DNA from 2 places in the Paraburkholderia sp. GAS32 genome. Region 1 is predicted to be linked to the other one. Evidence: riboswitches for the same ligand, from Rfam matches in the RefSeq annotation. Region 1 holds a riboswitch; the other holds the start of a gene.
The links. A riboswitch is a leader RNA that binds a small molecule or an ion and turns the genes downstream of it on or off. The one in region 1 is predicted to bind glycine.
Positions count from the first base shown of each region.

Region 2: another riboswitch for glycine. It lies ahead of P3T25_RS05605 (D-amino acid dehydrogenase); the one in region 1 lies ahead of gcvT (glycine cleavage system aminomethyltransferase GcvT).

Region 1 is NZ_JBNPVS010000007.1:151,130-166,733, forward strand. It holds gene putA (trifunctional transcriptional regulator/proline dehydrogenase/L-glutamate gamma-semialdehyde dehydrogenase) at 1-2,640, shown strand, start outside; gene P3T25_RS11330 (branched-chain amino acid ABC transporter substrate-binding protein) at 2,730-3,878, shown strand; gene P3T25_RS11335 (PepSY domain-containing protein) at 3,975-4,241, opposite strand; gene P3T25_RS11340 (thiamine pyrophosphate-binding protein) at 4,392-6,107, opposite strand; gene P3T25_RS11345 (L-serine ammonia-lyase) at 6,168-7,556, opposite strand; gene P3T25_RS11350 (alginate lyase family protein) at 7,585-8,715, opposite strand; gene gcvP (aminomethyl-transferring glycine dehydrogenase) at 8,833-11,763, opposite strand; gene gcvH (glycine cleavage system protein GcvH) at 11,858-12,238, opposite strand; gene gcvT (glycine cleavage system aminomethyltransferase GcvT) at 12,302-13,420, opposite strand; glycine riboswitch at 13,501-13,661, opposite strand; glycine riboswitch at 13,696-13,795, opposite strand; gene P3T25_RS11370 (hypothetical protein) at 13,950-14,303, opposite strand; gene P3T25_RS11375 (oxidoreductase) at 14,503-15,552, opposite strand.
Region 2 is NZ_JBNPVS010000003.1:350,003-365,606, reverse strand. It holds gene P3T25_RS05635 (alpha/beta hydrolase) at 1-454, shown strand, start outside; gene P3T25_RS05630 (MipA/OmpV family protein) at 535-1,332, shown strand; gene P3T25_RS05625 (YceH family protein) at 1,394-2,098, opposite strand; gene P3T25_RS05620 (helix-turn-helix domain-containing protein) at 2,322-2,894, shown strand; gene P3T25_RS05615 (GNAT family N-acetyltransferase) at 2,907-3,434, shown strand; gene P3T25_RS05610 (LysE family translocator) at 3,547-4,179, opposite strand; glycine riboswitch at 4,412-4,505, shown strand; gene P3T25_RS05605 (D-amino acid dehydrogenase) at 4,681-5,892, shown strand; gene P3T25_RS05600 (BON domain-containing protein) at 6,104-6,370, shown strand; gene P3T25_RS05595 (acetate/propionate family kinase) at 6,367-7,554, opposite strand; gene P3T25_RS05590 (phosphoketolase family protein) at 7,567-9,960, opposite strand; gene P3T25_RS05585 (hypothetical protein) at 10,334-10,540, opposite strand; gene P3T25_RS05580 (hypothetical protein) at 10,572-10,694, opposite strand; gene P3T25_RS05575 (hypothetical protein) at 11,019-11,144, shown strand; gene P3T25_RS05570 (HAD family hydrolase) at 11,179-11,883, opposite strand; gene gnd (phosphogluconate dehydrogenase (NAD(+)-dependent, decarboxylating)) at 11,899-12,936, opposite strand; gene P3T25_RS05560 (sugar efflux transporter) at 13,341-14,663, opposite strand; gene P3T25_RS05555 (DUF2628 domain-containing protein) at 14,792-15,172, opposite strand; gene P3T25_RS05550 (thioredoxin family protein) at 15,528-15,604, shown strand, end outside.

The DNA of each region.
Region 1 (15,604 bases):
AAGGGCGCGTACTGGGATACCGAAATCAAGCGCGCACAAGTGGACGGCCTCGAAGGCTATCCGGTCTACACGCGCAAGATCTACACGGACGTCTCCTACCTTGCCTGCGCGAAGAAGCTGCTCAGCGCGCCGGATGCCGTCTATCCGCAGTTCGCCACGCACAACGCGCACACGCTGTCGGCGATCTATCACCTCGCGGGCAATAACTACTACCCCGGCCAGTACGAGTTCCAGTGCCTTCACGGCATGGGTGAACCGCTGTATGAGGAAGTCACCGGCCGCGACAAGCTGAACCGTCCGTGCCGCGTGTATGCGCCGGTTGGCACGCATGAAACGCTGCTCGCGTACCTCGTGCGCCGCCTGCTGGAAAACGGCGCGAACACGTCGTTCGTGAACCGCATCGCCGACGAAAACGTCGCGATCAAGGACCTGATCGCTGACCCGGTCGACGAAGCCTCGAAGATCGTCCCGCTCGGCGCACCGCACGCGAAGATTCCGCTGCCGCGCAATCTGTTCGGCGCCGAGCGTCTCAATTCGATGGGCCTCGATCTGTCGAACGAACATCGTCTGGCCTCGCTGTCGTCGGCGTTGCTGGCGAGCGCGCATCATCCGTGGCGCGCCGCGCCGATGCTCGAAGACAACGAGATCGCCGTGGGCGTCGCACGTGATGTGCGCAACCCGGCCGATCATCGCGACCTCGTCGGTACTGTGGTGGAAGCGACCTCGGAACATGTGAGCGCCGCAATGGCCCACGCAGTCGCCGCCGCGCCGATCTGGCAAGCGACGCCGGTCGATGCCCGCGCCGATTGCCTCGCGCGTGCGGCCGATCTGCTCGAAGCCCAGATGCACACGCTGATGGGTCTTGTGGTGCGTGAAGCCGGTAAGTCGCTGGCGAACGCGGTCGCGGAAATCCGCGAAGCAATCGATTTCCTGCGCTACTACTCGACGCAGATCCGCAACGAGTTCTCCAACGACACGCACCGCCCGCTTGGTCCGGTGGTCTGTATCAGCCCGTGGAACTTCCCGCTGGCGATTTTCATGGGCCAGGTGGCTGCAGCGTTGGCGGCTGGTAACACCGTGCTCGCAAAGCCGGCCGAACAAACGCCGCTGATCGCCGCGCAAGCCGTGCGTATCCTGCGCGAAGCCGGCGTGCCGGCGGGCGCGGTGCAACTGCTGCCGGGCAATGGTGAAACGGTCGGCGCAGCGCTGGTGGCCGATCCGCGCACCCGTGCGGTGATGTTCACCGGTTCGACCGAAGTCGCGCGTCTGATCAACAAGACGCTCTCGAATCGTCTCGATCCGGAAGGCAAGCCGATCCCGCTGATCGCCGAAACCGGCGGCCAGAACGCGATGATTGTCGATTCGTCGGCGCTCGCTGAGCAGGTGGTCGCGGACGTGCTGCAGTCCTCGTTCGACTCCGCCGGTCAACGGTGTTCCGCGTTGCGCGTTCTTTGTCTACAAGAGGACGTTGCGGATCGCACGCTCGAAATGCTGACGGGCGCGATGCGCGAACTGTCGGTGGGCAATCCGGACCGCCTGTCGATCGACGTCGGCCCGGTGATCGACCTCGATGCGAAGCGCGGTATCGACGCGCACGTCGCGGCAATGCGCGAGAAAGGTCGCAAGATCGAGCAACTGCCGATGCCGGAAGGCGGGGGACAAGGCACGTTTGTTCCGCCGACGCTGATCGAACTCGACAGCATCGACGAATTGAAGCGTGAAGTGTTCGGCCCGGTGCTGCATGTGGTGCGTTACCGCCGCAGTCAGCTCGACAAGCTGCTCGAACAGATCCGTACGACTGGCTATGGCCTGACGCTTGGCATTCACACGCGGATCGACGAAACGATCGCTCACGTGATCAGCCGCGCGCATGTCGGCAACATCTACGTGAACCGCAATGTGATCGGCGCGGTGGTGGGTGTTCAGCCGTTCGGCGGTGAGGGTTTGTCGGGCACGGGTCCGAAAGCAGGTGGCGCGCTGTATCTGCAGCGTCTGCTGGCGACGCGTCCGGCAGGGTTGCCGAAGTCGCTGGCCGATGCACTGATCGTTGATGTGCCGCAAGCGGGCGTGAACGGGGATAATCCGTCCGCTGCCTTGACGGCGCTGCGCGACTGGCTGATCAGCGAACAGCAGCCGGTGCTGGCCGCACGCTGCGACGGTTATCTGTCGCATGTGCCGGCGGGCGCAACTGCGGTATTGTCTGGACCGACCGGCGAGCGCAACACGTACACGCTGGGCGCACGCGGCACGGTGCTGTGCATTGCCTCGACGGCGAGCGGCGCACGCGTGCAGTTCGCTGCGGCGCTGGCTACGGGAAATCACGCCTTGTTCGAGGGCGCGGCTGGTGAACAATTGGTGGCGCAGCTTCCTGCCGCGTTGAAGTCCCACGCAAGCGTGAAGAAGAGCGCCGATACGCCGTTCGACGCCGTCCTGTTCGAAGGCGATAGCGACGAACTGCTGGCGCTGGTGAAGGAAGTTGCGAAACGTGCGGGGCCGATCGTCTCGGTGCAGGGCGTCGCGGCTCGCGCGCTGGAAAGCGGCGATGAGGACTACGCGCTCGAGCGTCTGTTGACCGAACGCTCGGTCAGCGTGAATACGGCAGCAGCAGGCGGTAATGCAAATTTGATGACGATCGGTTGAGCGAACCTCATCGATTACTTCAAAAAAACGGAAGCGGTACGGCGACCCCGAAAAACCGCTCCATCCACACCTGGTACCAAGGAGAAGCTATGCAACACAAAATGAAACAGCTGGCAGGCGCAGCGCTGGTTGCAGCAATGTCGCTGGCGGGGACGGCCAACGCTCAATCGACCGAAGACGTGAAGATCGGCTTTGCCGGTCCGATGACGGGCGCACAGGCGCACTACGGTAAGGACTTCCAGAACGGCATCACGCTGGCTGTGGAAGACATGAACGCAACCAAGCCGGTGATCGGCGGCAAGCAGATTCGCTTCGTGCTCGATTCGGCCGACGACCAGGCTGACCCGCGCACCGGCACGACCGTTGCACAAAAGCTGGTGGATGACGGTATCAAGGGCATGCTCGGCCACTTCAACTCGGGCACCACGATTCCGGCTTCGCGCATTTACGCGAACGCGGGCATCCCCGAAATCGCAATGGCGACGGCGCCTGAGTACACGCAACAAGGTTTCAAGACCACGTTCCGCATGATGACGTCCGACACGCAGCAAGGTTCGGTCGCCGGCACGTTCGCTGTGAAGACCCTGGGCGTGAAGAAGATCGCGATCGTCGACGACCGCACGGCCTACGGCCAAGGTCTGGCTGATCAGTTCGAAAAGGCAGCGAAGGCAGCGGGCGGCTCGATCGTCGATCGTGAATACACGAACGACAAGGCTGTCGACTTCAAGTCGATCCTGACCAAGCTGAAGTCGGTCAACCCTGACCTGATCTATTACGGCGGCGCGGATTCGCAAGCGGCACCGATGGTCAAGCAGATGAAGGCACTGGGCATCAAGGCACCGCTGATGGGCGGCGAAATGGTCCACACGCCGACCTTCCTCCAGATCGCGGGTGACGCAGCGAACGGTACGGTGGCATCGCTCGCCGGCCTGCCGCTGGAAGAAATGCCGGGCGGCAAGGACTATGTCGCGAAGTATAAGAAGCGTTTCAACGAAGACGTGCAAACGTACTCGCCGTACGCTTACGACGGCGCAATGGCCATGTTCGACGCCATGAAGAAGGCTAACTCGACCGATCCGGCCAAGTATCTGCCGCTGCTCGCGAAGACCTCGATGCCGGCAGTGACGGCAGCGAACCTCGCGTACGACGGCAAGGGCGACCTGAAGAACGGCGGCATCACGCTGTACAAGGTTGTCGACGGCAAGTGGACGACGCTGCAAAGCGTGGGCGGGAAGTAAGCGGTTTTTCGCTGCTCGCTTTGACGTCAGGAACCCCGCTTCGGCGGGGTTTTTTATGGCGCTTTGAGTTTGTGCTGCTTGCGTGAGCCAATGGCGTCAGTCCATCTTCTGCCTGATGACTGCAAGCGTCTTGGTGTCGTAGTTCAATTCCACCTTTCTGCCGTCCTTGTTGTAGGCTTCGACCTCATAGCAGTTGTCGTCGATCTCGAACTTCGCGATCTTGTAGCCTTGCGCTTCGATCTGCGCACGGGCGTCACTCTCCTTTAGCCATTCTGCCGTGGGATGAACTGGACAGGACACGTCCATTGCGAACACCGCGCTCGACAGTCCCAGCGCACCTGCAAATACCGCAGCCTTAAGCATATCGACTCCCTGAATCGTTCAGACGAACAGCAACCCCTAGCCGATTCGTCAATCGGTGCACAAGGTGGTCGCATGGGAAGTCTGCTATGCGTCAAAAATTCGACTTAAGACTTGTCGGTGCAGAGGGACGTTGTTCACAAGCCTTTTACGCTAAGCCGTCTCGCCTCGCAGTTTCCTTCCCTGTTCGCGAATCTGCTCCAACGTTGCGCCCGGCGTGCTCGCCTCCTGCGGCATGCGAATCTCGATCACTGCCGCGCGCTTCGCCTCAAGAGAACGCTGCAACGCCGGCAGGAAATCTTCAGTCCGCTCTACCGTCTCTCCATGTGCGCCGAACGACTTTGCGAATGCCGCAAAATCCGGATTCGTGAGACCGGTGCCATGCACGCGATTCGGATAGTGCCGCTCCTGATGCATCCGGATCGTCCCGAAGTGGCTGTTGTTCACGACGATGAAAATCACATGCAGGTCGTATTGCATTGCCGTCGCGAGTTCTTGCGCGGACATCATGAAGCAGCCGTCGCCGGCTAGCGCGACTACTGCGCGTTGCGGATACATCGACTTCGCCGCAATCGCCGCGGGTACGCCGTAGCCCATCGCGCCACTGGTCGGCGCGAGTTGCGAGCGGAAATGCCGATATGAAAAATGCCGATGCAGCCAGGTTGCGTAGTTGCCCGCGCCGTTTGTGAGTATCGCGTCCTCCGGTAGATGCGCGCGCAACTGCTGGATCACTTCGCCCATTTGCACGTCGCCAGGAATCTGCCGTGGTTTGCGCCAGTCGAGATATGCGCGATGCGCTTCGACCGCGGCGCCGGTCCATGCGAGCTTGTCGGAAGACGGCCTCAACGCTGCAAGCAATACTGCAAGTTCTGGCATGCCCGAGACAATCGGCAGATCTGCCGCATACACGCGCCCCAGTTCTTCCGCACCTTGATGCACGTGCACAAGCGTCTGCTTGGTCTTCGGAATGTCGAGCAGCGTGTAGCCGTTCGTCGTTGCTTCGCCTAGCCGTGGGCCTAGCGTGAGTAGCAGGTCCGCATCGCGGATACGTTGAGCAAGCGCCGGGTTGATACCGAGGCCGACATCACCCGCATAGTTCGGATGCTCGTTGTCGAGCGTGTCCTGAAAGCGGAACGCGAGGCCGATCGGCAATTGCCAATTCTCGACGAAGCGTTGCAGGTCGGCACATGCCGCAGGTGTCCAACCGCTGCCACCGGCAATCACCATCGGCCGTTGCGCGCCTTCCAGCAATCGGCGCAACTCTTCCATCTGCACTGCGGACGGCGACGCCGCCACACGCTTATATCTCGGCGCACCTGCTACGGCTTCGCACGCATCGCTCAACACATCTTCCGGCAACGACAACACGACCGGCCCCGGACGCCCTGACGTCGCCGTGTGAAACGCGTGGCTCAGATACTCGGGAATACGCTTCGGATCGTCGATTTGCGCGACCCATTTCGCCATCTGGCCGAACATGCGCCGGTAGTCGATTTCCTGGAAGGCCTCGCGATCGAGATGCTCGCGCGCGCATTGGCCGATCAGCAGGATCATCGGCGTCGAGTCCTGAAACGCGGTGTGCACGCCGATCGATGCATGCGTCGCGCCCGGTCCGCGCGTGACGATGGCGACGCCCGGGCGTCCGGTCAATTTGCCGACGGCCTCCGCCATGTTCGCGGCCGCCGCCTCGTGCCGGCAGACGATAGTCTGGATGCGGTCTGTTTCGTCGTGCAGCGAATCGAGCACGGCGAGAAAGCTCTCGCCGGGAACACAAAAAACACGTTCGACGCCGTGCGTCAGCAAGGCGTCGACGACGAGACGCGCGCCTGTGGTTTGAGCGGTGGAAGAAGATTCAGAAGCGAGCGGCATTGCGATGAAGCCTCCAGGCGTTGCGATGGGTGCGATCGGTGCGGTCGAGTCGTGGTGTTCTCAACACTCCACAATATTCACCGCCAACCCACCGCGCGACGTTTCCTTGTACTTCGTCTTCATATCCGCGCCGGTCTGCATCATCGTCTTGATCACAGAGTCCAGCGACACGTAGTGAGTACCGTCACCGCGCAGCGCCATTCGCGCCGCATTCACGGCTTTCACCGAGCCCATCGCATTGCGTTCGATACACGGAATCTGCACCATCCCGCCGACCGGATCGCACGTCAGCCCGAGGTTATGCTCCATGCCGATCTCGGCTGCATTCTCGACTTGCTCAGGCGTGCCGCCCATCACCGCCGCGAGCGCACCCGCGGCCATCGAGCAGGCCACGCCGACTTCACCCTGGCATCCCACTTCCGCGCCTGAAATCGACGCGTTCAGCTTGTACAGAATGCCGATTGCCGCCGCCGTCATCAGGAAGTCGATCACACCCTGCTCGTTCGAGCCCGGCATGAAGCGCGTGTAGTAATGCAGCACCGCGGGAATGATGCCGGCCGCGCCGTTGGTCGGTGCCGTGACCACGCGCCCGCCCGCAGCGTTTTCTTCGTTCACGGCGATGGCATAGAGATTGATCCAGTCGACCATCGACAGCGGATCGCGCAGCGCCAGCTCAGGATTGCTCGACAGCGCACGATACAACTGCGGCGCGCGGCGCTTTACATGGAACGGACCGGGCAAGTTACCGTCCGCATCCGGATTGTTGATACCGCAGCCGCGCGACACGCACGACTGCATCACATTCCAGATCTTCAGCAGACCCGCACGCGTTTCTTCTTCCGTGTGCCAGACGCGTTCGTTTTCCCACATCAATTGCGCGATGCTCTTGCCGGTCGATTTGCACAGCGCGAGCAATTCGTTGCCGCTGCGGAACGAATGCGGCAATTGTTCGACCGCGCTCAGCACCTTCGTGTTCGGCGCGCCCGCCGTCACCACAAAACCGCCACCGACCGACAGATACGTCGACTCACGCAGCGTCTCGCCTTGCGCATCGAACGCGCGCAGCTTCAGCCCGTTCGGATGCTCGGACAGCGCCTGGCGATAAAACGAAATGTGATCTTTCTGCACGAACGGCACGTCGTGCGTGCCGAGCAAGGCGAGCTTGCGCGACGCCTTCACCGCTTCGAGCCGCTGTGCGATCGTATCCGGATCCACCGTGTCGGGTGCATCGCCCATCAGGCCGAGCATCACGCCGCGATCGGTGCCGTGACCCTTGCCGGTCGCGCCGAGTGACCCATACAGATCCACTTTCACCGATGCCGTCGCGCCAAGCAGCCCGTCGCGTTCGAGCCCTTGCGCGAACATCAGCGCCGCACGCATCGGCCCGACCGTATGCGAACTGGACGGACCAATGCCGATTTTGAAGAGGTCGAACACGCTGACTGCCATTTACTGCTCCCTGCTGATAAAAGTTAGTTTAGCGCGCCGGCAGCGGTAAGCACACGGCGAGCCATGCGGGCGGCGTCGGTGCGAGCTGCAGCGCGATCGGCGTATAGCGTCCGTCGAGACGCGCCGCCAGGTGAAACAGTTCCGTCGCGTTTTTTGGATCCCATTGACCCGAATAGCCCGGCAAACCGGCCTCGCGACGTTTGGCATCGAACGGAACGTTCGAATGCACGAATTCTTCATGCGTCTTGCTGCCGTCCGCGTACGGCGTGAGCCAGTTCAGCGCGCCTTGCAGCGACGCGCCGTTCGCCCCCTTTTCCGGCAACCAGTTGCGGTTGTGGCGGCGCGCAGCGAGTGCGGCGGTCACGAGCGGCTGCAGGTCGTAGGTGACGTAATGCAGCGCGTCGCGCTCGCCGAAGTCGAACGTCGAGCCGTCCGGCGCAATGTTGTCGCCGATATGCTCGTCGAACAGGCGCTGCGCCGCGTTGATCATCTTGCGGTTATCCAGCGTGAACGCGGCCATCGAGATCAGCTTGATCCGGTGGCTTTGCCAGTTGTTCTTGAACGTGCCCGTGAGCGGCCGCGGCTGCGCGTCGATCTGCGCGATATAGCCGCTCGCGAGCTTCGTCAGGAACGCCATCGAAGCATTGCGCGTCTTCACCGGCAACGCGCTCGCGGTCATGTCGTAGGCGAGGATCAGGCCCTCAAAATGGGTTTCGTCGATCGGATTGAAACTGGGTTGATAAGTCGTGACCCACGCATACAGCAGGCGGTCGACCAGTTTCAGATAACGGTCGTCACTGGTTGCGCGCCAGGCGAGCGCGGCGTCGCGCAGCAGGTCCAGATCTTTTTCCGCCTCGACGCTTTGATCGTAGATGCCCTCGTGCGGCAACGTGCCTTCGGTATGCAGTTTCGCCAGCGCATGCGGCGGGTCGTTCAGATGTGCCAGTACATTGCTCACCAGTGCCTTGACGCCTGGGTCGGCATTCGTGCGCTCGCTGGTTTGCAACGCGGGCGCCGCGCAAAAATTCATTGCGGCCTGCGCCTGGCGCAGCGGCAGCAGCACCGCCGCGCCAGCCAGCAATAGCGTGCAAGCCTGTTGCCATGTTTGGGTTCGCCTGATTTCGGTCCGGCTTTGCATCAATCGCACCTGTCGCGCCATGCGAAACTCCTCGTTAGGCTGATTCGGTGTGTGATGTTAGCCGTTTGCGGACACAAGCGACAGAACCGCGCAACGCCTGCTTACAACCTTCAGGCGCTGCGCGGTTTGCGGGCCGGCTTACTCGTAGTCGGCGATCGGCACGCAGGAGCAGAACAGGTTGCGGTCGCCGTACACGTTGTCCGCACGGCCGACCGGCGGCCAGTACTTCTTGGCGATCAGCGTGGGCAGCGGATACGCGGCGGTTTCGCGCGCATACGCATGTTTCCAGTCGTTCGCGATGACTACCGCCGCCGTGTGCGGCGCGTGCTTGAGCGGATTGTCTTCGCGGTCCGAGCGGCCGTCTTCCACAGCGCGGATTTCCTCGCGGATCGCGATCATCGCTTCGATGAAGCGGTCGAGTTCTTCCTTCGATTCCGATTCGGTCGGTTCGACCATCAACGTGCCCGGCACCGGGAAGCTCATGGTCGGTGCGTGGAAGCCGTAGTCGGCGAGGCGCTTGGCGACGTCGTCGACGGAGATGCCGCTGGTTTCCTTGATCGGACGCAGATCGAGAATGCATTCGTGCGCGACCAGTCCGCCCGGGCCCGAGTACAGCACCGGGTAATGCGGCGCGAGTTTGTTCGCGACATAGTTTGCGTTGAGGATCGCGGTTTCGGTGGCGGCCGTGAGGTTCTTCGCGCCCATCATCGCGATGTACATCCACGAAATCGGCAGGATCGACGCGGAACCGTACGGCGCGCCCGACACAGCGCCGATACCGTTCGGCGCGCGCTCGTAGCCCGACGAAATCTGATTCGGCAGGAATTGCTCGAGATGCGCGCCGACCGCAACCGGACCGACGCCCGGTCCGCCGCCGCCGTGCGGAATACAGAAGGTCTTGTGCAGATTCAGGTGCGAGACGTCGCCGCCGAACTGACCCGGCGCACAGAGGCCGACCATGGCGTTCATGTTCGCGCCGTCCACATAGACCTGGCCGCCGTGCGCATGCACGATCTCGCAGATTTCGCGGACGTTCGATTCGAACACGCCGTGTGTGGACGGATACGTGATCATGATCGCCGCGAGCTTGTCGGCGTGCTGCTCGGCTTTCTTTTTCAGGTCTTCGATATCGACGTTGCCTTGCGCGTCGCAAGCCACTACGACCACCTGCATGCCGGCCATCTGCGCCGATGCCGGGTTCGTGCCGTGCGCCGAAGCGGGAATCAGGCAGACGTTGCGGTGGCCTTCGCCGCGCGATGCGTGGTACGCGTGAATGATCAACAGACCCGCGTACTCGCCTTGCGAGCCGGCGTTCGGCTGCAGCGACACCGCTGCGTAGCCGGTGGCCGCGACCAGCATCTGTTCGAGCTGATCGATCATTTCGCGGTAGCCGACCGTTTGCTCAGCCGGTGCGAACGGGTGAATCTGACCGAATTCGGGCCACGTGACAGGCAGCATTTCCGAGGTCGCGTTCAGCTTCATCGTGCAGGAGCCGAGCGGGATCATCGAGCGGTCGAGCGCCAGATCCTTGTCGGAGAGGCTGCGCAGGTAGCGCAGCATTTCCGTTTCAGAATGATGACGGTTGAACACGTGGTGCGTGAGGTACGCGCTGGTGCGTTCGAGCGCGGCGGGCACGGTGTTCTCTGTGGGGAGTTCTGCGTCGAGTGCGTCGATTTGCGGGACTTCGTCGACGAATGCCGCTTGCGCAAAGGCCGCGAGCAGATCGGCCAGATCGCTGCGCGTGGTGGTTTCGTCGATCGAGATGCCGACGCGCGTGTCGCTCACGCGACGCAGATTGATGCGCCGCGCCGTCGCCGCGTCATGCAGCGCCTGGGTGCGCGCGCCGGTTTCGAACGTGAGCGTGTCAAAGAACGTGTCGTTGACGAGCGTGTAACCGAGCTTCTTCGCGCCGGCTGCGAGCAACGCCGCGATACGGTTCACGCGCAGCGCGATCGTCTTCAGACCGTGCGGGCCGTGATAGACGGCGTACATGCTGGCCATGATCGCGAGCAGCGCTTGCGCGGTACACACGTTCGAGGTCGCCTTCTCGCGGCGGATATGTTGTTCGCGCGTTTGCAGCGCGAGACGCAGTGCCGGATTGCCTTGTGCATCGACGGTCACGCCGACCAGACGGCCCGGCATCTGACGCTTGAATTCGTCGCGCACGGCGAGGTAAGCCGCGTGCGGGCCGCCGAAACCAACCGGCACGCCGAAACGCTGCGTGTTGCCGACGGCCACGTCCGCGCCCCATTCGCCCGGCGGCGTCAAAACGGTCAGCGCGAGCAGATCGGCAGCGACTACCACGTGGCCGCCTGCGGCATGGATCGCTTCAGCGAGTGCGCGGTAGTCGCGCACGTCGCCGTTTACGCCCGGGTATTGCAGCAGCACGCCGAACGCATTCGCGTTCGCCGCCTCCGCAGCCGGGCCGACTTTCACTTCGATGCCGACCGGCGTGGCGCGCGTCTTCACCACTTCGATGGTTTGCGGCAGCACGTCGTCGGCGACGTAAAACACGTTCGACTTCGGCTTGCCGACGCGTTGCAGCAGTGTCATCGCTTCAGCGGCCGCGGTGGCTTCATCGAGCAGCGAGGCGTTCGAGATCGCGAGACCCGTCAGGTCGACGATCATCTGCTGGAAGTTCAGCAGCGCTTCCAGACGGCCCTGCGAGATTTCCGGCTGATACGGCGTGTACGCGGTGTACCACGCCGGATTTTCCAGCACGTTACGCAGGATCACCGTCGGGGTGTGCGCGTTGTAATAACCCTGCCCGATGTACGAGCGGAACACCTGGTTCTTGTCCGCCAGCTCACGCAGCGCGGCGAGCGCTTCGGCTTCGCTCTTAGGTTGGGCGAAGGGGCCGAGCGGCAGCGTTTCGGTGCGGCGGATCGTCTTCGGAATGACCGCGTCGATCAGCGCGGCGCGCGACGCGAAGCCGAGGGCTTCGAGCATCGCTTGCTGGTCGGCCGAATCCGGGCCGATGTGCCGTTCAGCGAAGGCGTCATGCACTTCGAGCGCGGCGAGCGAGAGAGGAGTGCGGTTCATCAGACGATCCGGGTGTTCGAGCTTCATGAGGTGTTCCTGGCGGTGCGGGCGTCCGTTCGACTGTCGAATCGGACGCGCCGCGCCTGTCGGGTTTAAACGTAATGGTGCAACTTGCGGTGAATCAGGCGCCGACGGCCTTGGCGTACGCGTCCGCGTCGATCAGGCGATCCTGCGATGCGTCCGCGGCCGGCTTGATCTTGAAGAGCCAGTTCTCGTACGGCGCGCTGTTGACGCCATCCGGCGTGTCGGCGACGGCCGGGTTCGCTTCGATGATTTCGCCCGAGACTGGCGCGTAGATATCGGAAGCGGCTTTCACCGACTCGATCACGGCGACGGTGTCGCCAGCGTTGACGGTCTTGCCCAGTTCCTGAACTTCGAAGAAGACGATGTCGCCGAGCGCTTCCTGCGCGTGGTCGGTGATGCCGACCGTCAGCGTGCCGTCCGCTTCGGTGCGGACCCACTCGTGCGATTCGGTGTATTTCAGATCGGCCGGGATGCTCATCGGATGCTCCTATGCGGTGTTATTCGGTATGAACTTAAGAAGGAAAACGCACGCGCCGGCTGCTTAAACTGCGAGCACTTTGCCGTTGCGTACGAACGGCAGTTTTACCACGCTTGCGGGTACGTTTTTGTCACGAATCTGGACGTGAACGGTGTCGCCCGGCTGCACGCCTTTCGGCACGCGCGCGAAGGCGATCGATTCCTGCATCGTGGGTGAAAAAGTGCCGCTGGTGATTTCGCCAACGCCTTGCGGCGTGACGACTTTCTGATGAGCACGCAGCACGCCTGCCGCCTTGCCGTTTTCCTTCAGCAGGATCAGACCGACGAACGCGGCCTGCGAGCCGTCGGCTTCGAGCTTGGCTTTGCCGACGAAGTCGCGCGGCGAGGTCAGATCGACAGTCCAGGCGAGGCCGGCGTCGAGCGGCGAGACGTTGTCGTCCATATCCTGGCCGTACAGGTTCATGCCGGCTTCGAGACGCAGCGTGTCGCGCGCGCCGAGACCCGCGGGGCGCACGCCTTGACGCACCAACGCGTCCCAGAACTCGCAGACGGAAGTTGCGGGCAGGACGATTTCGAAACCGTCTTCGCCGGTGTAGCCGGTGCGGGCAATCATCAACTCGCCAAACGGCGTGTTGCCGACGATCGCGGCGTTAAACGGCTTAAGGAGTTCGGTCGAGGTGCGGCTGGACGGCGCGACTTGCCAGACCTTATCGCGGGCGTTCGGGCCCTGCACGGCGACGATCGCCAGATCGCGGCGCGGCGTGATGGTCAGGCCGTAGCTCCCTTCGGCGTTGAGCTTGCTGAACCAGGCGACGTCTTTCTCCGCGGTGCCCGCGTTGACGACCAGGCGGAAGTGCGTCTCGCTGAAGTAGTAGACGATCAGATCGTCGATCACGCCGCCATTCGGGTTCAGCAGACAGGAGTAGAGCGCACGGCCCGGCGTTTGCAGCTTGGCGACGTTATTGGCCAGCGCGTGTTCGAAGAAGGCGCGCACGCGTTCGCCGGTGAAATCGACGACGCACATGTGCGAGACGTCGAACATGCCGGCGTCGGTGCGCACGGCGCGGTGTTCGTCGATCTGCGAGCCGTAGTTGACGGGCATGTCCCAGCCGCCGAAATCGACCATGCGGGCGTTGAGCGCACGATGGGTGGCGTTGAGCGGGGTGTGTTTGAGTTCGGTCATGGGGCCTCAGGCGTCTCGCGAAACAAAAAAGGCCATGCGGCGCTACGCCTCGCGGCTGATGCCTGCGAGCGATTGCGTTGCATGACCCCTCTGTCCTCGATACCTGAGAGATTGCGCTACCGTGCGATGGTGAAGCCATGATCGCTACGGTGAAACGCGCGCCCCTTCGGTGGGCAGCTTGCCAGAATCTGCTCGATATAAACGATGCAGACGGCTACTGCCGCTCTCCAGAGTGCGAAAAACCGGTGCCTTGATGTTGCCTGGGTGCGGGTTCTTCGACGCAGTCGGTCCTTTTGCCTGAGAGTTTGCGGGTGTGCCCCTTCGGCGGTGCGACCTGCGATTTTCTGCGTCAGCACGCTCTCCCGACGCGTGCGGCGAATGTACGCGAGGGCCGGGGGCTTGTCAAATAAAGGCCCGCGAGGGGCATGGGGGTTGGCGCTGCGGGTTCGCTAAAGTCAAAAAAAGGCGCGGGACGTGATGCCCGCGCTTCTTTGCTTCAGTGCCTGAACCGGCGCGATTATTCGCCGATTTATTCGCCGATGGCGTGTGCCGCGTTGTCCAGTTCCTGGTTCAGCACGTGCTGTTCGTCGCCGGACAGGCCGCCGCCGTGTTGCGCCGCCATGTCGTGAGCTTCCTGACGGATCACGTCGAGGCGATGGTGCAACGCACCGCCTTGCGGGGGCGGGTAGTAGCCTTGGTTGACGCGAGCGTCGATGCGGCGGCTCAGGTTGTCGATCCGGCCGTTGACCTGGTTGAAGCGCTGATCCGCGATTTGCTGCGGGTTAGGGCGCGGCGCCGGCGCGGGTTGCTGGGGAGCCACCACGCAGGCGGCGAGGGAGCTGAGCAAAGCGCATGCTGCTAGTGCGCGGACGATACGAGGCATGGACTCTCCGGAAGTCGTTGTCGTTTTGTGGTGCTACTGGGGTAGCAACGGATTGTCGGGGATCCACGCTGACCGCCAAGACGGGGTTATTTGTAACGTTATGTTCCTTTCGGGGTTGTCAGGCTTTTTGCTATTGGCGGCGGCATGGTTCGCGTGCTGCCGCCAAATGGCCAGAAAGCACCCCGTGGCGCTGGGAAAGTCAGCGAATGCGTTCAAACGGCAACCGGACGCCTTCTTCTGAGCTCCGGGCTGCAAGCTCGATGATCGTCATCACGTCGACCGCGTCCTGAGCGCTGACGGGAAATTTCGTGCCGTTCTGAATGGCATCCGCCAAGGCAATATAAAAGCCGACGTATTCCCCATTGCGCGTAGGCACCTCCCGCTCGACTTCCTGGCCGTCTTCGAGCACACGCAACACACCAGGCGCATTGCCGGCGCCGAACCCGTCATCGCCCGGCCGCAGGCCGGCTTTCAACTGATCTTCCTGCGTATCGAGCCCGTATTTGACGTAGCTCCCCTGCGTGCCGTGGATCGTAAACCTCGGCGCGACGTACGCAGTCAACGCGCTGGCATGCAACACCACTTCGAACTCGCCGTATCCCAGCTGAATATGGACGTAGTCCGGTGCACTGGCTTGATCGCGGTGAGTGCGAACCGTCGCGGACACGGTCTGCGGTGCGCCGAACAGCGCCAGCGCCTGATCGATCAGGTGCGGTCCAAGATCGAATAGCAGGCCGCCGCCGCGCGAAGCCTCCTCGCGCCAACGCTGCCGAACCTCCGGCCGGAAACGGTCGAAATGCGATTCGTATTGCGTGATGCGTCCCAACTCTCTGCTGGCAAGCAGATCCCGCACGGTCAGAAAATCACCGTCCCAGCGGCGGTTATGAAAGGGGACGAACCGCTTGCTGCGAGCCAGTGCAATGTTGGCGAGCGTGTGGGCGTCGGCGGCGGTGAGCGTGACGGGCTTGTCGACTACGACGTGCTTGCCCGCTTCCAGCGCGCGGCGCGCCAGGTCGAAGTGCGTGTCATTGGGCGTCGCGATGACGACGCAGTCGATTTCTTCGAGCGCCAGCAGGGCGTCGAGATCGGCCACCACCTTTGCGTGCGGGTAATCGGCCAGCGCGTGCTCGGGCTGGCTCGTCGCGATGGCTGCGATGCTCGCTCGCCCGCAGTGCTCGATCACCGGCGCATGAAAGGTCGCGCCAGCAAAACCGTAACCCATCAATCCAATCTTCAGCGATGCGGACATGCGTGTCTTCCTGCAAAAACGGCGCGCCGCTTTGCCACCGCGGCGACGGCGC
Region 2 (15,604 bases), on a different contig from region 1:
GGCGCCGTTCGGCCTGCGCAACGAAGCGCTTCGTGCAAAGATCGCCCGCGCGATGCAGCGCAGTGACTTCAGCGAAGTCGGTCCGTCGACGATTTCATTGCCGGCATTGCACCAGGCGAGCCGCCTCGCCGCGAGCGTGCGCACGCAGGTACGCGACATCAAGACCGATTGCCTGATTGTCCATGCGATCGACGATGAGACGTCGAGCCCACGCAATGCACGTTTTGTCGCCACGAATATCGGCGCAGCCTTTTTACGCACAATCTGGCTGGATGATTCGTATCACATGATTACGTCGGACAACGAGCGCGAAATCGTCGCGCGCGAAACCACCCTGTTTCTGCGCGAGAGCGAAGCCGTCCATAGCGGCGACGACGGCAAACAACAGGTCGTCTCGAAGGCTCTGGCGCGACGCCTCAGGCAACTCGCGGCGCTTGGCAAGGAGCGCGCATGACGGCGGATACCACGCTGAGGTTCGGCAAGCCCACGCGCGTTTCGCTGCGTACCACCCTCAGGTTCGGCAAACCCGCACGCATGTCGCTGCTGCTCGCCGCTGCGCTTGGCCTTTGCGCTGCGCATGCTGCCCACGCGGACGATGCAAGTCCGAACGCGACGACTGACGCCAGTACCGGCGCGGCCACCGACAGCAAATGGAAAATCGGCGTGGGTCCTGGCGTGGTGATTACGCCCAAGTACCCGGGGTCCCGCCAGTTGAGCGTATTCCCGTTCCCTGCGCTGGACATCTCATACGACGACCGGATTTTCTCGCAAGGCCCAGACGTGCTCGGCGTGAACGTGCTGCGCGGTCCTGCCTATCACGTGGGCGCTGCACTGACTTTCGATTTCCAGATGCGCAAGGAGTCCGACGATCCGCGCCTGCATGGACTTGGTGATGTGAATGGCGGGCCGAAACTGAAGCTCTTCGCCGACTATACGTGGTGGGCGTTTACCGGGTCGGTGGCGTTGTACCAGGATATCGCCGGGCATCACCAGGGGACGACAGTCAGCACGGATTTCGTCGCTTCCGCGCCGGTTGGCGGCTGGTTGTTCTCGGTGGGACCTGGCTTCACCTGGGCGAATGGCACTTATACGCGGACGTTTTTCGGCGTGTCCGGGCAGCAAAGCGCGGCGTCAGGTTTGCCCACGTATAACACCAGTGCAGGCGTGCGGGACGTCCACATGAACGCCATGGTGACTTACGACTTTTCGAAGCACTGGAATGGCTCGGTTTCCGCGACTTTCGGGCGACTGGAGCACGACGCGGCGAATAGCCCGATTACCGAAAAAAGATTCGAGCTCAATACGCTCGCTTCGGTGAACTACAAGTTCTAGTTTCTGGTTTCTCGCGCGCTCGCAGCGTGCGAGAAACCAACCGCCAATCACCAATCGCGTTTCAATCCCCCGTACCCAGCTCTTCAACTTCAATCCCCAACTCGGCAGCCATTCGCCGCACCACCACCCGAAGCCGGCTCACCTCGTCGGCAAGCCGCTTCTGTTCAGCTTTGACCGCCTCGAACGCCGACAGCGGCACGACCTCATCGTCCCCGCCCGGCTGGGCAAGATCGCTTGCGCTGACTTCGCCGCATAGCAGATGCATCCAGCGATTTTCGCGCTCGCCCGGCGTGCGGGCCAGCTTCACCACCCGCGGCGGATCGTTGGCAGCCAGTTCGTCGAGAAACGCCTCGACCGACGAGATGTCGGCAAATCCATGCAGACGCGCGCTGTTCAAGCGCAACTCGGCTCCGGTCTGCGGACCGCGCAACAGCAACGTGGTCAGTAACGCTGCCGACTGGCTCGGCAACCCCAACACCCGATTCATGTTGTGTTCGAAACGCGGTACACGGCTGCTGCTGCCTTCCATCACCAGGCTCAGCCGCTTCAATCCGTCGATGGCGGTCAGCACCTCGGCTTCGGTCGCATTCATCACCGGCGCGCGGCCGGTTTTCTGATTGCAACCCAAGGTCAACGCGTTCAGCGAAAGCGGATAACTATCCGGCACGGTGTGCTGCTTTTCGACGAGCACACCAAGCACGCGCCCCTCAAGCAAGGTCAAGGCGCGGATGGAGGGACGGGAAACAGCGTCGGGAGTGGAGTTCATAGAAGATGTCGCGGCATGCGCCGCCGGGTCTCGTGGATGGTGTGCCTTACCGTTGCACAGCCTGGCGGCGGGTTTTAGTTGGTGGCCACTATGATAAACGGCCCGGCCGCTCGCAGTGTACGAATCTCCGCAATGGCGAAGCGTGCCCGGACCGTGTTCGCATCCGATTCGGCGCATTTTTGTTTCGTTGACGGATTCCCATATTCGAGATAATTTCCCGGATATGGAAAATACACTCGCCGACGACAACGCCATCGACCGCCGCATCGCCCAGCGTCTGCGCGGATTACGCGCCGAGCGCAACTGGTCGCTCGACGATCTCGCCAAGCTGAGCAACGTCAGCCGCGCCACCCTCTCGCGCCTCGAGAACGCCGCCGTGAGCCCCACGGCGAGCGTGCTGGGCAAGCTCTGCGTCGCCTATGGCTTGCCGATGTCGCGTCTCATGCACATGGTCGAAGATGACTTCGCGCCGCTGGTGCCGCGCGACGCGCAGCCGGTCTGGGTCGACCCGAGCGTCGGCTTCCGGCGCCGCTCCGTGTCGCCACCCGCTCAGGCGCTGAGCGGCGAGGCGCTGGAGTGCGAACTCGATGCCGGCGTACGCATCACATACGACGCGTCGCCGAGAGCCGGCCTCGAACATCATCTGATCCTGCTTGAAGGGCAACTGCAGATCACCGTCGACGGCCGAAGTCACGATCTGCAACCCGGCGACTGTCTGCGCTACCAGTTGTTCGGCCCCAGCGCTTTCGTCACGCCCTCGCATAGCGCGGCGCGCTACATCCTCTTCATCGTCTGAGTTCGAGCCACCATGAACGCGACTACCATCACGACCTTTTCCGCCGACGACCTCGTTCGCCATCTGCCCGAACTCGGCGCGCTGCTGCGTGCCTGCGTCCATGACGGTGCGAGCGTTGGCTTTGTATTGCCGTATAGCGTCGAGGAGAGCGAGGCGTTCTGGAGCGGCAAGGTTCTGCCGTCGCTGCGGGCAGGCGCGCTGGTGCTTTTTGTTGCTCGCCATGGCGAGGCGATCGCCGGCACCGTGCAACTCGATTACGACACGATGCCGAACCAGCGTCATCGCGCCGAGGTGCGCAAGCTGCTGGTCCACCCCGCGTTCCGCCGCCAGGGCATCGCCAAAGCGCTGATGGCGGAACTGGAACACCGTGCGCACCAGTTGCAGCGCAGCCTGCTGACGCTCGATACGCGCACCGGCGACAAGGCCGAGCCGCTCTATGCCTCGCTGGGTTATCAGACGGCCGGAGTGATTCCGCAATTTTGCCGCGACACGCTGGAGGAGCGGCTTGATTCAACCACCATCATGTACAAGACGCTGTGAGCGTGACGCAGGCAGGCCGCCTGTGATGCACCACGAGCATGGTAGTCGATACTGACCGATGCTCGGCGAGGAAGGCCGCGATGCAGACTCAGGCGAGTCTGGATCGCGTGGCTTAACGGCGCGAATCGAGCGCGATCCGTACGGCCAGACCGGCGAGCACGGTGCCCATCAGCCAGCGTTGTACCTGTAGCCAGATCGGCCGCCCAGCGAGAAACCCGGCGATCGAACCTGCCATGGTCGCAATCAACGCGTTGATCGTGACGGAGACGACGATTTGCACGCAACCCAGCGCGATCGACTGCGTGAGCACGCTGCCGTGCTCCGGTGAAATAAATTGCGGCAGCAGCGACAGATACATCACCGCGATCTTCGGATTCGCGAGGTTCGTGACGAGCCCCATGGTGAACAGTTTGCCGCGGCTGTCGTGCGGCAGGTCGCGCACCTGGAACGGCGAGCGGCCGCCCGGCTTGACCGCCTGCCACGCCAGATACAGCAGGTAGAGCGCGCCGCCGAAACGCAGCGCGTCGTACGCGTAGGGCACCGTCAACAGCAGTGCGGTGATACCGAACGCCGCGCAAAACATGTAGAACACAAAGCCGAGCGCGACGCCGCCGAGCGACACGAGCCCGGCGCGCCGCCCCTGGCAGAGTGATCGGGAGATCAGATAGATCATGTTCGGGCCGGGCGTGAGCACCATGCCGAGCGAGACCAGGGCAAAGGCAAGCAGCGTTGTGGCAGCGGGCACGGCGTTCTCCTGTGGGAATTGAAGTCGGGCAATGCCGCCAAATATAGCCGACGCCGCCGGTTCAAGCCTTAAACCCCCACGTAAAAAGTCCCTATAGGCAGTTGAATGGCTTTGATTGCGCCAGTGGGGCGGACGCGCCGTTGCATATGGCACCGTACTGTGCCGATTGCGCGCTGCATCGAAAGAAACACTTGCGGTGAAATTTATTGCCCGGTATCGTCGAGCCGTTCTGCAATGCAGCGCGGGAGAGATCGTCAGAGGATTGTGACGACGCCGACGGAGCAACCGCCCCGGAAACTCTCAGGCAAAAGGACCGCGTAGCTGGAACATCTGGAGAGCGGCGCCGTGCGCGCCCACCGAAGGGGATTCCCTGCATACCGCTTGCATCGCAAGCGATATGCTCACAGGAAGAAACTCTCAGGTACATGGACAGATGGGGCATCGACGCCGGTTTCGACACGAAATCGACACCGGTGATGCTCAACTACTCTGGACCATGTCATGTCACGAATCGCCATTATCGGCGCCGGCATTACCGGCGTTACGACTGCTCACGCCCTTGCGCAGCGCGGCCACCACGTCACCGTGTTCGAACGTCATCGCTATGCGGCGATGGAGACCTCGTTCGCCAACGGCGGCCAACTGTCCGCGAGCAATGCCGAAGTCTGGAACAGCGCGGCCACGGTGCTGAAGGGCTTGCGTTGGATGCTCACGCGCGACGCCCCGCTGCTGCTCAATCCGATGCCCACGTGGCACAAGTATTCGTGGATGCGTGAATTTCTGCGGCAGATCCCGCATTACCGTACGAACACTGTCGAAACGGTGCGGCTCGCGATTGCTGCGCGTGAGCATCTGTTTTCGATTGCCGAGCGCGAAGGGATCGACTTCGATCTGGAGCGGCGCGGCATTTTGCACATCTACAAGACGCGCAAGGAATTCGATGCGGCCAGCAAGGTGAATGAACTGCTGCGCGAAGGTGGGCTGGACCGGAATCCGGTGACGTCGAGCGAGTTGCACACGATCGAGCCGACGTTGCATGGCGATTTTTTTGGTGGGTTTTTTACGCCTTCCGATTCCACTGGCGATATTCACAAGTTCACGCGCGGGTTGGCTGATGCTTGCGTGCGGCATGGTGTCGAGTTTCACTACGACGCGGAAATTACGGCGATCGAGCAGCCGGCTGAGGGACGGTTCTCGTTGATGGTCAATCTGGAAGGTGAGTCGCAACAGTTTGCTTTCGAGCGGATCGTGGTGTGCGCCGGTGTGAAGAGCCGCGACTTCGCGGCGATGCTTGGCGATCACGTGAACGTCTACCCGGTTAAGGGGTATTCGATCACCGTATGTCTCGATGATGAAGTGAGTCAGCAGAACGCGCCCTGGGTAAGTTTGCTCGACGACAGCGCGAAGATCGTGACGAGCCGGCTTGGCGTGGATCGGTTCCGGGTTGCGGGGACGGCGGAGATCAATGGGTTCAATCGGGATATCCGGTCGGATCGGATTGCGCCGCTGGTCGACTGGACTCGACGGTATTTTCCTGAGGTGTCGACTTCGAAAGTGATTCCTTGGGCGGGGTTAAGGCCGATGTTGCCGAGTATGTTGCCGAAGGTCGGGCGCGGAAAACGGCGCGGCGTTTTTTATAACACCGGGCATGGGCATTTGGGGTGGACGTTGTCGGCGGCTACGGCGCAGGTTTTGGCGGGTTCCATTCAATAGGGCTTGTTTGCGTGCGCGGCGCTTACTGCCATACTTCCGGCGGCGCTGCGCGCGCCGCCGCGGTTGTTCATCGAACCGGCCGCCGCCCTTTTGCGATGAGGCTTACTAGCCTGGACTCGATCTGACAGGTGGTCCGGAAGCGTCGCCAAAGGCAAATCCAGCGACATCTGCTAGTGTTGTCCAATCGGTGTCCACTCTCGAGGGAATCTCCATGACCAGATCCCGCTCCGTCACGCGCAGCAACCCAAGCATGCGGCTCACTGATGAACAAATCGCCGCAGAAGCCACGAGACGCTTGGCATGGGATACGGCCGTCCCCCCAAACACCCTGCAAGTCAAAGTCTCACACGGACGCATCACCCTGCTCGGTGTACTTCAACATAACGAGCAACGAGCCGCTGCACTTGAAGACGTTTCCCGCCTGTTCGGCGTCACCGGCGTCTCTGATCACGCCATCGTCAAAGCGAAGTTGCCCTAATCCGCTTTCGCTCGCAACAGCATCCGGCAATGCCTCGCGATCTGCTTCTCCTCCTCGGTGTGAATCGCCCTCACCTTCCCCGCTGAATCCCCTTCCGATAGCCCCAAAAACGCAAGCCCCTCGCACACTCGCTTACGAATCTCCTCACTGTGTTCACCGATTCCCCCCGTGAACACCAGCAAATCGATCCCACCCAACAAAGCCGCATAGGCGCCGATCGTCTTGCGCACGGCCGTAGCAAACGCATCCAGCGTCAGCGATGCATTCCCATCGCCCGCGGCGGCGCGCTTTTCCAGCGCCTGCATATCACTTTCGCCATCGGCGTAACCGGCGAGGCCGCTCTGGCGATTCAACAGCGTCTCCAGCGCATCGGCATCGAGCTTCTCCACGCGCATCAGATACAGCAGCACGCCTGGGTCAAGGTCGCCGCTTCGCGTGCCCATCGGTACGCCGCCGGTCGGAGTGAGACCCATCGACGTATCGACGGATTTGCCGTTCTGCAATGCACATAAACTCGACCCGTTGCCCAGATGGGCGAAGACTGCTCGCGGCGGCAAATCGGCACCGAGCCGCGCCACCAGCGATTCATACGACAGCCCGTGAAAGCCGTAGCGAATCACACCGGCCTCGGCATAACGGCGCGGCAACGCAAGCTGCGCCGTGCGTGCCGGAAGTGTGGAATGAAACGCCGTATCGAAGCAGGCGAAATGCTCGGCGTCGCCGAAAATCCTGGTTGCCTCGTCGATCAATGCCAGCGCCGGTGGAATGTGCAAGGGCGCAAAGTGCACGGCGTCCTGCAAGCGCTGCCGGACTTCAGCCGTCAAACGTTGATGCGTTCGCAGATGCGGCCCACCATGCACCACGCGATGCCCCACCGCAGCAGGACGCCCGTGCTTCTGCACCGCAAGCACGCGCGCGAGCTTCTGCAACGCGTCGGTCTGCGACTCCAGCACATCCTCTTCTTGCACCAGTACGCGGCCATCAGGCGACTTGATGCGCAAGCTGCCGTCGCCGCGCCCAATACCTTCGGCGCTGCCTTCCAGCAGCAATTGTTCGTCGCCGCCGGAGCGCGCAAACAGTCCGAATTTCAGCGACGACGAACCGCTGTTCAACACCAGAATCGTTGGAGTTGGAGTTGGAGTTGGAGTCTGCGTCGGCTCGCCGGTCTTCTCATGAGTCGCCATGACACGCTCCGCTCAGCCCTTCCACGTCCAGTTGCGGATCTCTTCCTTGTCGATGCCCTCGGCATGCGCATAAGCAAGATGCTCGATGATCTGCCCACGCAGCCACTCTTTCGCGTGGTCGCCGACACCGCGCAGCGCCGGCACGCGATCGATCACGTCGATCGCCAGCGAGAAACGGTCGACCTGATTGATGATCGCCAGTTCGAGCGGCGTATTGATGTTGCCTTTCTCGTGGTAGCCGTGCACGTGCAGATTGCCGTGATTGATGCGGTTGTACGTGAGCTTATGCACCAACGACGCATACGAATGGAAGTTGAAAATCACCGGCGTGCTGGTAGTGAACAACGAATCGAAATCGCGATCGGACAGACCGTGCGGATGCGCATGTTCAGGCATCAGGCGGAACAGATCGACCACGTTGACAAAGCGGATCTTCAACTCGGGAAAACGCTCTTTCAGAATCTGCACGGCGGCAAGCGCTTCCATTGTCGCGATATCGCCCGCGCAAGCCATCACCACGTCCGGCTCGACGCCCTGATCCGTCGACGCCCAATCCCAGATGCCAATGCCCTTGGTGCAATGCGTGACGGCCGAATCCATGTCGAGATACTGCAGATGCGGCTGCTTGTCGGCGACGATCACGTTGACGTAGTCGCGCGAACGCAAACAATGATCGGCGACGCTCAGCAAACAGTTCGCATCGGGCGGCAGATAAATACGCACCACGTCCGGGCTCTTGTTAGTCACGACATCGAGAAACCCCGGGTCCTGATGCGTGAAGCCATTGTGATCCTGGCGCCATACCAGCGACGTGATCAGCAGGTTGATCGAGGGCACCGGCTGCCGCCAGCCGAGATCGCGCTTCGCTTTCTCCAGCCACTTGGCGTGCTGATTGAACATCGAATCGATCACGTGGACGAACGCTTCATAGGTAGCGAAAAGCCCATGACGTCCTGTCAGCACGTAACCTTCGAACCAGCCTTCGAGCGTGTGCTCGCTCAGCATTTCCATCACGCGGCCGTCCACCGAGAGTTCACCGCCGTCTGCGTCGCTTGCCATGGTTTCGGCGAGCCAGGTTTTCTCGGAGGCCTCGTAGATGGCCGTCAGCTTGTTGCTCGCGGTTTCGTCCGGGCCGAACACGCGGAAATTCGTCATGTTGTTGCGCATGACGTCGCGCAGAAACGTGCCGAGCACCTCAGTCGGCGACGTGTACGAGCCGCCAGGCTTTTTCACCGCTACCGCGTAGTCGCAAAACGCCGGCAGGTCGAGCGTTTTGCACAGCAGGCCGCCATTCGCATGCGGATTGGCGCTGATGCGGCGCGTGCCTTCAGGCGCGAGTTCGCGCAGTTCCTCGACCAGACGCCCTGCTTTGTCGAATAACGATTCCGGTTCATAACTGCGCAGCCAGCTCTCGACGAGCTTCAGGCTCTTGCTATTCGTGACCGGATCGAGCACCGGCACCTGGTGCGCGCGCCACGAGCCTTCCACCTGATGGCCGTCGACTTCCTTCGGCCCGGTCCAGCCCTTCGGCGAGCGCAGCACGATCATCGGCCAGCGCGGCCGCGTTGCATCATTGGCTTCACGAGCATGTTGCTGGATCGCGCGGATTTCACCGACGCATTGTTCGAGCGTCGCGGCCATCTGCTGATGCATGGTGTCCGGATCGTCGCCTTCGACGAAATACGGCTTGTGGCCATAGCCGGTCAGCAACGATTCGAGTTCCTCACGGGGAATCCGCGCGAGGATCGTCGGATTGGCGATCTTGTAGCCGTTCAGATGCAGAACCGGCAGCACCGCGCCATCACGAATCGGGTTGAGGAATTTGTTCGAGTGCCATGAGGTGGCCAGCGGTCCGGTTTCCGCCTCGCCGTCACCGATCATCACCGTGACGATCAGGTCGGGGTTATCGAAGGCCGCCCCGTAGCCGTGCGACAGGCTATAGCCGAGCTCGCCGCCTTCGTGAATCGAACCCGGCGTTTCAGGAGTGCAATGGGAGCCGATGCCGCCGGGAAACGAGAACTGGCGGAAGAAGCGCTGCATGCCGGCTTCGTCCTCGCTGCGGTCAGGATAGATTTCCGAGTAGTGGCCCTCCAGGTAGCAATGAGCCAGCGTGGCAGGCGCGCCATGGCCCGGTCCGGCGACATAGATCACGTTCAGATCGAGCTTTTTGATCAGCCGGTTCAGATGCACCAGCAGGAAGCTTTGCCCGGGGTCCGAGCCCCAATGGCCCAGCAGGCGATTCTTGATGTGTTCGGGTTTGACCGGTTCACGCAATAGCGGGTTGTCGCGCAGGTAGATCATGCCGGCCGAGAGGTAGTTGCAGGCACGCCAGTAGCGGTCCATCTTGCGCAACGTTTCGGGCTCCAATGTTTTCGGCGGGGACGGACGGGAGGTTGCTTCGGCCATGGTGCCACTCCTTGAAAAGGACTGTCAGGCTGGTTAGCGGGTGCTGCAGCGATTGTTCGCGACGCGATCAGTGAAGAAAAACCGGCAATGGCGGCCGTCCTGTCATGCGCATGACATAACGCAAGCGTAGGGAAAAGGTCCGTTGTGCAAGGTTCCTGGGGGCGGGCCGGCGATCGTCAGGGGTGTGACAGGACATGCGCGTCATGGTTCGGCGCGATCGTCCAAAGTTTGATCTTGCGACGCGTGTGCGTCGCTTTCGTGTAGGCGCGGGAAGCGCCGATAGGGAAATGGCCGATCCGATTGCCGGCCCGAACGTTGGCTAACGCCCGTTCGATTGTTTGTTCGTTCGTTTGCGGGTGTTCAGTTGAAGGCCTTACACCGGCTCTTTCTCTTTCCGTTGTGGTGGCTGGTAGCGCCATTTGCTGGCATTGGGATCGTTGCGGGTGTCGTCGCGTTCGCGTTGCTCGGCGCGCGCTTCGTCGGCGCGGCCGAGTTCGGCGCGCCGGTCGCGCACGGCGCCAGGCGAATCGGACTGACGCAACGGCGACGGCGAACGTCGCGGAGCAGGTATTGGTGACATGGTGCCTCCCTTTTCGAGGATGTGTGACGAATCAACGTTTCTTGCCAGTCCAACGGTGGTCCGGGCGGTGCAGGAGACGAAGCTGACGCAGGTACATCGAAGCGCCGAACATCAGCGCCATGCCTGCTACGATGCCCCAGATTGCGGATGTCATGATTTTTCCTTGGCCCGCCGGCCGCACTGCGTTTGATCGCCTGCGACGTGAAAGTGGGCATCCGATTGAGCGCGCGGTCGATTTTCAGCAAATCGGGTTACGACGCGCGCCAAGCAAGGATCATGCGCTCAATTGGCCGCCGTGTCTGTACGCTGTTGGACTGTCCGGCTGACGGGCGCGGTTGGCGCGGCAGAAGCCGCCGGTCTTGCGCCAAACTTTAAGTGGGCATTAAGTGAATGCGATTAAGCTCTTCATGCTAAATGCGCGACGGCGGGCCGCATCTGGCGCATCCTCTGCTGCTCGCCCTCTATCTGAACGGCCACCATGTCGACACCCAGCCGCCTCAAAGGGCCCCTGATTCTCCTTCTCTCGCTTGTGCTGTTGTGCGCCGGTGTCGCCGTGCTGGTGGGCGTGTTCGGCTTGCTGGTCAAATTGCTGGGCCTTGGCTAGCAAGCCACCCGGTGGGCGCTGAAAGGCAGAAAATCTAGGCGCCCCCTACCGTCCCGCCGCTCAGAAGCATATCGACGTCGATATCAGCCAGCTCCCCAATCCTCTCGATGGTCACATCCGCGGGCGGATTGCTGGAAATCTCCTTGGGATCGAATGCGTAGTGCCCTTGGCGAGGGAAAACCGTAGTCAGCGTCTCTCCCCAGGCCTTCTTCATGGCGGTCAGAATCCGCAATTTGTCGTCCACCATCACATAGTGCCGGGCTGGATAGCACTCCATCACCTGATCGAGCATCTGTTCCTTATGGATGTAGATCAAAACCCGTCCCCCTACCTCTTCCCATAGGCCCGAACGGGAAATCTTGCGCGGCTGGAACACCACATCGCCGTCGGACAAAATCACCGCAGGCCCCCACTGCGACACATGTTTGATCGCATCCAATGCCCCCGGATACAGCCGGTTCGCAAACGGATAATCGATCAGAAACGCCGACATCAACAACAGGCGTGTGTCCCGAGGGTTCTCCAGCCGATACCGCTGCAACGCGCCGAGGTAATCGGCGTAGCCAAGCTCCGCCCGCAGACCTTCGAAAATTTCCCAGTACCGCGCACAGTTCTGCTCGCCGAACTCCCGTTTCATCTGCGCGCGTAAATCCGCCAGCACATGATCGTTGTCCAGCAACGTGTTATCGCAATCGAATAGAAAGACGACGTCGTGAGGCGTGGTATTAGAGGCTTGCATTGCGGCTCCCCGGAATTAGCTCTTGTGTCCATCGGCCGGCGTGGCCGCTTTCTCGACGTGACCGCCGAAGTCGTGCCGCATGGCCGACAACACCCGGTTCGCAAAATCCGCGTCGCCCCGCGAACTGAAACGCGCGAATAGCGCCGCGCTCAGCACCGGCGTCGGCACGCCTTCGTCGATCGCTGCCGCCACCGTCCAGCGCCCTTCGCCCGAATCCGATACGCGCCCTGCGTAGCTTTGCAGATCGGCGTCGCTGACAAGCGATCCTGCTATCAGGTCCAGCAGCCACGAACCGATCACGCTGCCGCGCCGCCATACCTCGGTGACCTCGGCGAGATTCAGTTCGTATTGGTAAAGCTCGGGACGGCGCAGCGGCGATGTTTCGGCATCGGCTTCGCGCGCGTGTTTGCCGGCATCGGCGTGACGCAGAATGTTCAGGCCTTCGGCATACGCGGCCATCATGCCGTATTCGATGCCGTTGTGGACCATCTTCACGAAGTGCCCGGCGCCCTGCGGACCGCAATGCAGGAAGCCCTGATCGGCCGTGCTGCTGCCGGCTGCGCGCCCCGGCGTGGCAGGCGCTGCGCCCGCACCCGGAGCAAGCGTCGAGAAAATCGGTTCGAGCCGTTTCACGACTTCAGTCTCGCCGCCGATCATCAGACAGTAGCCGCGCTCACGTCCCGCGACGCCGCCGCTCGTGCCGACGTCCACATAGTGAAGCCCGCGCTGTGCGAGTTCGGCGCTACGGCGTATGTCGTCGTGGTAATAAGAGTTGCCGCCGTCGATCACAATGTCGCCGGGCTCCAGCAAGGGCACGAGGTTCTCGAGCGTCCTGTCGACCACCGCCGCGGGCACCATCAGCCACACTGCGCGCGGTTTTTGCAGTTGCGCGACCAGGTCTTCCAGCGATGCGGCACCCGCGACGCCGTCCTGTTTCAGTTTTTCCACCGCCGCCGGTTGGACGTCGTAAGCGATGCATTGCTGACCGCCCTTCGTCAGGCGCCGCACCATGTCCGCGCCCATGCGTCCCAATCCAATCATGCCTAGCTGCATATCTCGCTCCGGAAAGTGTCTCGTTGCGCTGCTCGATCTGGCTCGGTGTGCTGCGGCCATGCCGCGCGCTCCGCAGGCGGCAAGTGGCTCTCCTAACTGTAGTTGCGTTTTGTGTGATCCGACGGACACACGGTAGCAGGCTCGCACCGTCCATGCAGTGAATCGGGCACCCCTGCCTGCATCAAACGACAATACGCTTCTTTGGTGAGGTTTTGCGCAGCCAGAAGTTCCGGACGTGCTTCGGTATGCGCTGCAGTCAGGACGTAGGCTTCGATTTAGCTAACTGCCTTCTTACACTTCTGGCACGGGATAAAGCGCGACGCTTTCGCGGGCGCCGCCGCATGTGGGCATGGATCGGATCGGCTTGAGCGCGCCAAGGGCGTGGCAAGTACGAACTGCAAGCCCTATTGCCGGCGCGCCTGGACCTTCTCGTATTGCTGGAGCGCGAAACGCCGCACCGCACGCCACATGAGCGGATAACGATAGCCCGGCACGGCAAACAGCACCAGCGCACAAAGCGCCAGCAATCCGCAGAACAGGAAGGTGCCGCGATAGCTGAATGCCTCGACCAGCAAACCCGACAACACGCCGGAGAGAATCGAGCCGACCCGCGCTGCGTTGAAGAATAACGCCGTCGCGCGGCCCGGCGCATGCGGCATCAGATCCTGTACGTAGACCATGCCGAGGCACGAAGTCACCGCGACCACGAACGCGTTGAGTATCTGCATCGGGATCAGCACGTGGACGGTCCCCGCCACGGACATTGCGACGAAATACAGCGCGTGAACCGCTGCGCAGGCGGCCAGCCAGTTCGGCTTGTGCAGCGTCGACGACTTCGCGCCGAGCGCGAGCATCATCGGAATTTCCGTCAAGGCGCCGAGCCCGAGCATCACCGACACGTCGAGATGCGTGCCGTTCAGGCCGTGCACGATGTAGAGCGGCAGCACGATCATGGTGGCGTTCGCGGCGAGACCCAGCAAGGTGAGCGCAGCCACGGCACGGCGGATGTCGTTCTGCGAGGCGACGCCCGGCAAGTCCTCGTGCGCCTCTTCGCCGGGTGCGGTCAGCGGCGGCACCGTGATCGAGGCCGACGGCTCCGAGGCCGTGTCTTCGACCGTGTGATCGCCCAGATGGCCTTGCGGCTCCCGCATGCGCCAGACAATGGTCGCGCAGGTCGCGAAACTTGCCGCCGCGAACAGGAAGAGCCCATAGAAGCCGGCGCCGGCGAGCACCAGTGCGCCCACCGACGGCCCGAACACCCACGCCGCCGAGAGGATGGTCCGCAAGGTGGCGCTGGCGAATGCGCGCTCCGCGGGGTCCGGCACCGGCAGTGCCGCGCGGCTGAACGAGAACACCATCGAGATGGCCGAGCCGCCCGCGCCGATGAAGACAATGCCGACCGCCAGCAGCAGCCGGTAGTCACGCACTACGCATAGACAGAGATAACCGAGAGCGGCGGCCACCAGTGCCGCCAGCAGCAACGGCCGATGCCGTCCGCTCGTGTCGCTCCAGCGGCCGGCGAAGGTGCTGGCGAGCACCCCGCTGGCAGCGATCAGCGTCATGAAGATGCCGAGCCTGAGCGGCGTCATGCCGGCGCGTTCTACGCCGAACAGCGACAGATACGGAGCGGTGAACGACATCGCCACACCAAGCATGAGGGTGGCGGCGGCCAGCGGCTTGAAGCCAGGGATGTGCAGCAGGTCGAAAAAACGGGAGGTTTTCAACACGGGTGGCGGTGGGTCAGGGAAAGCGAGTCTGCGACGCGCGATGCGCGGCGCAGACTTCGTGGCCGGAACGAACGGGGCATTATCGGCCTGGCTTGCCGACGCGTAAACCTGCGCCCTCGCATCCCAATTCAGGGGATCTGCTCAGGGGGATGTACGTGAGTGGCTTGAGCCTCAGCACTATCCGCTCCCGCCGAACTGCCCTCGCCCGCCGGACGCACGACGACGTATCCGCGCTGCTCGAGCGTCCAACGGTGCCACTGGTTGCCATAAACACCACAGACAACGCCGAACAGCACCGACAGCACCAGCCCGATCGTGCCGATCGTTTCACCCCACAAGCCCGAGAAAAACAGCAACGTGTTGACCGCCAGCATGATGAAAGTGGCAAACCACATTCTCTTCGACATGGCCCAAACGAAGCCCAATAGCAACGCGCCCCAACTGAAACCGGTGGCGACCGCAACCGTTTCATCCTTGCCGGGGTGCCGAAGGTAGATCTTTTCTGCCATGTCCTTTCCTGAACGCGATGGTGCCTCGAGGGCGAATCATGACGTTTAACATGTCACGCTGACAAGAATATGCGTTTGTGTGAATACAGGCACTGGCCGAGGAACAACACGTTAGCGTTGAGGACTTTTTCCAGAACCCTGCAGGTCAGGATGCTTTGGCGCTGGCGGTAACGCAATGCGCGAGGTAGCAGGTTTTGTGCTTCGGCTGGCATTGTGGGTTTGCCTGCGCACAGGCAACTGCCACCCGCGCTGACGATCCTGACCATAGCTGCTACTCTTACAAAAATCGACGGGCAGCGAGACTCCGCGACAGTGGAAAGCCCTGCCGGCACAGGTAAAAAGCACCGGAGCACTCATGGCAACCCGAACAGCCTATTCCCCCAAAGCGCCCGCACGAGCCGAAGTCGACGCCTTCCCTGGCGTCACGGTCAT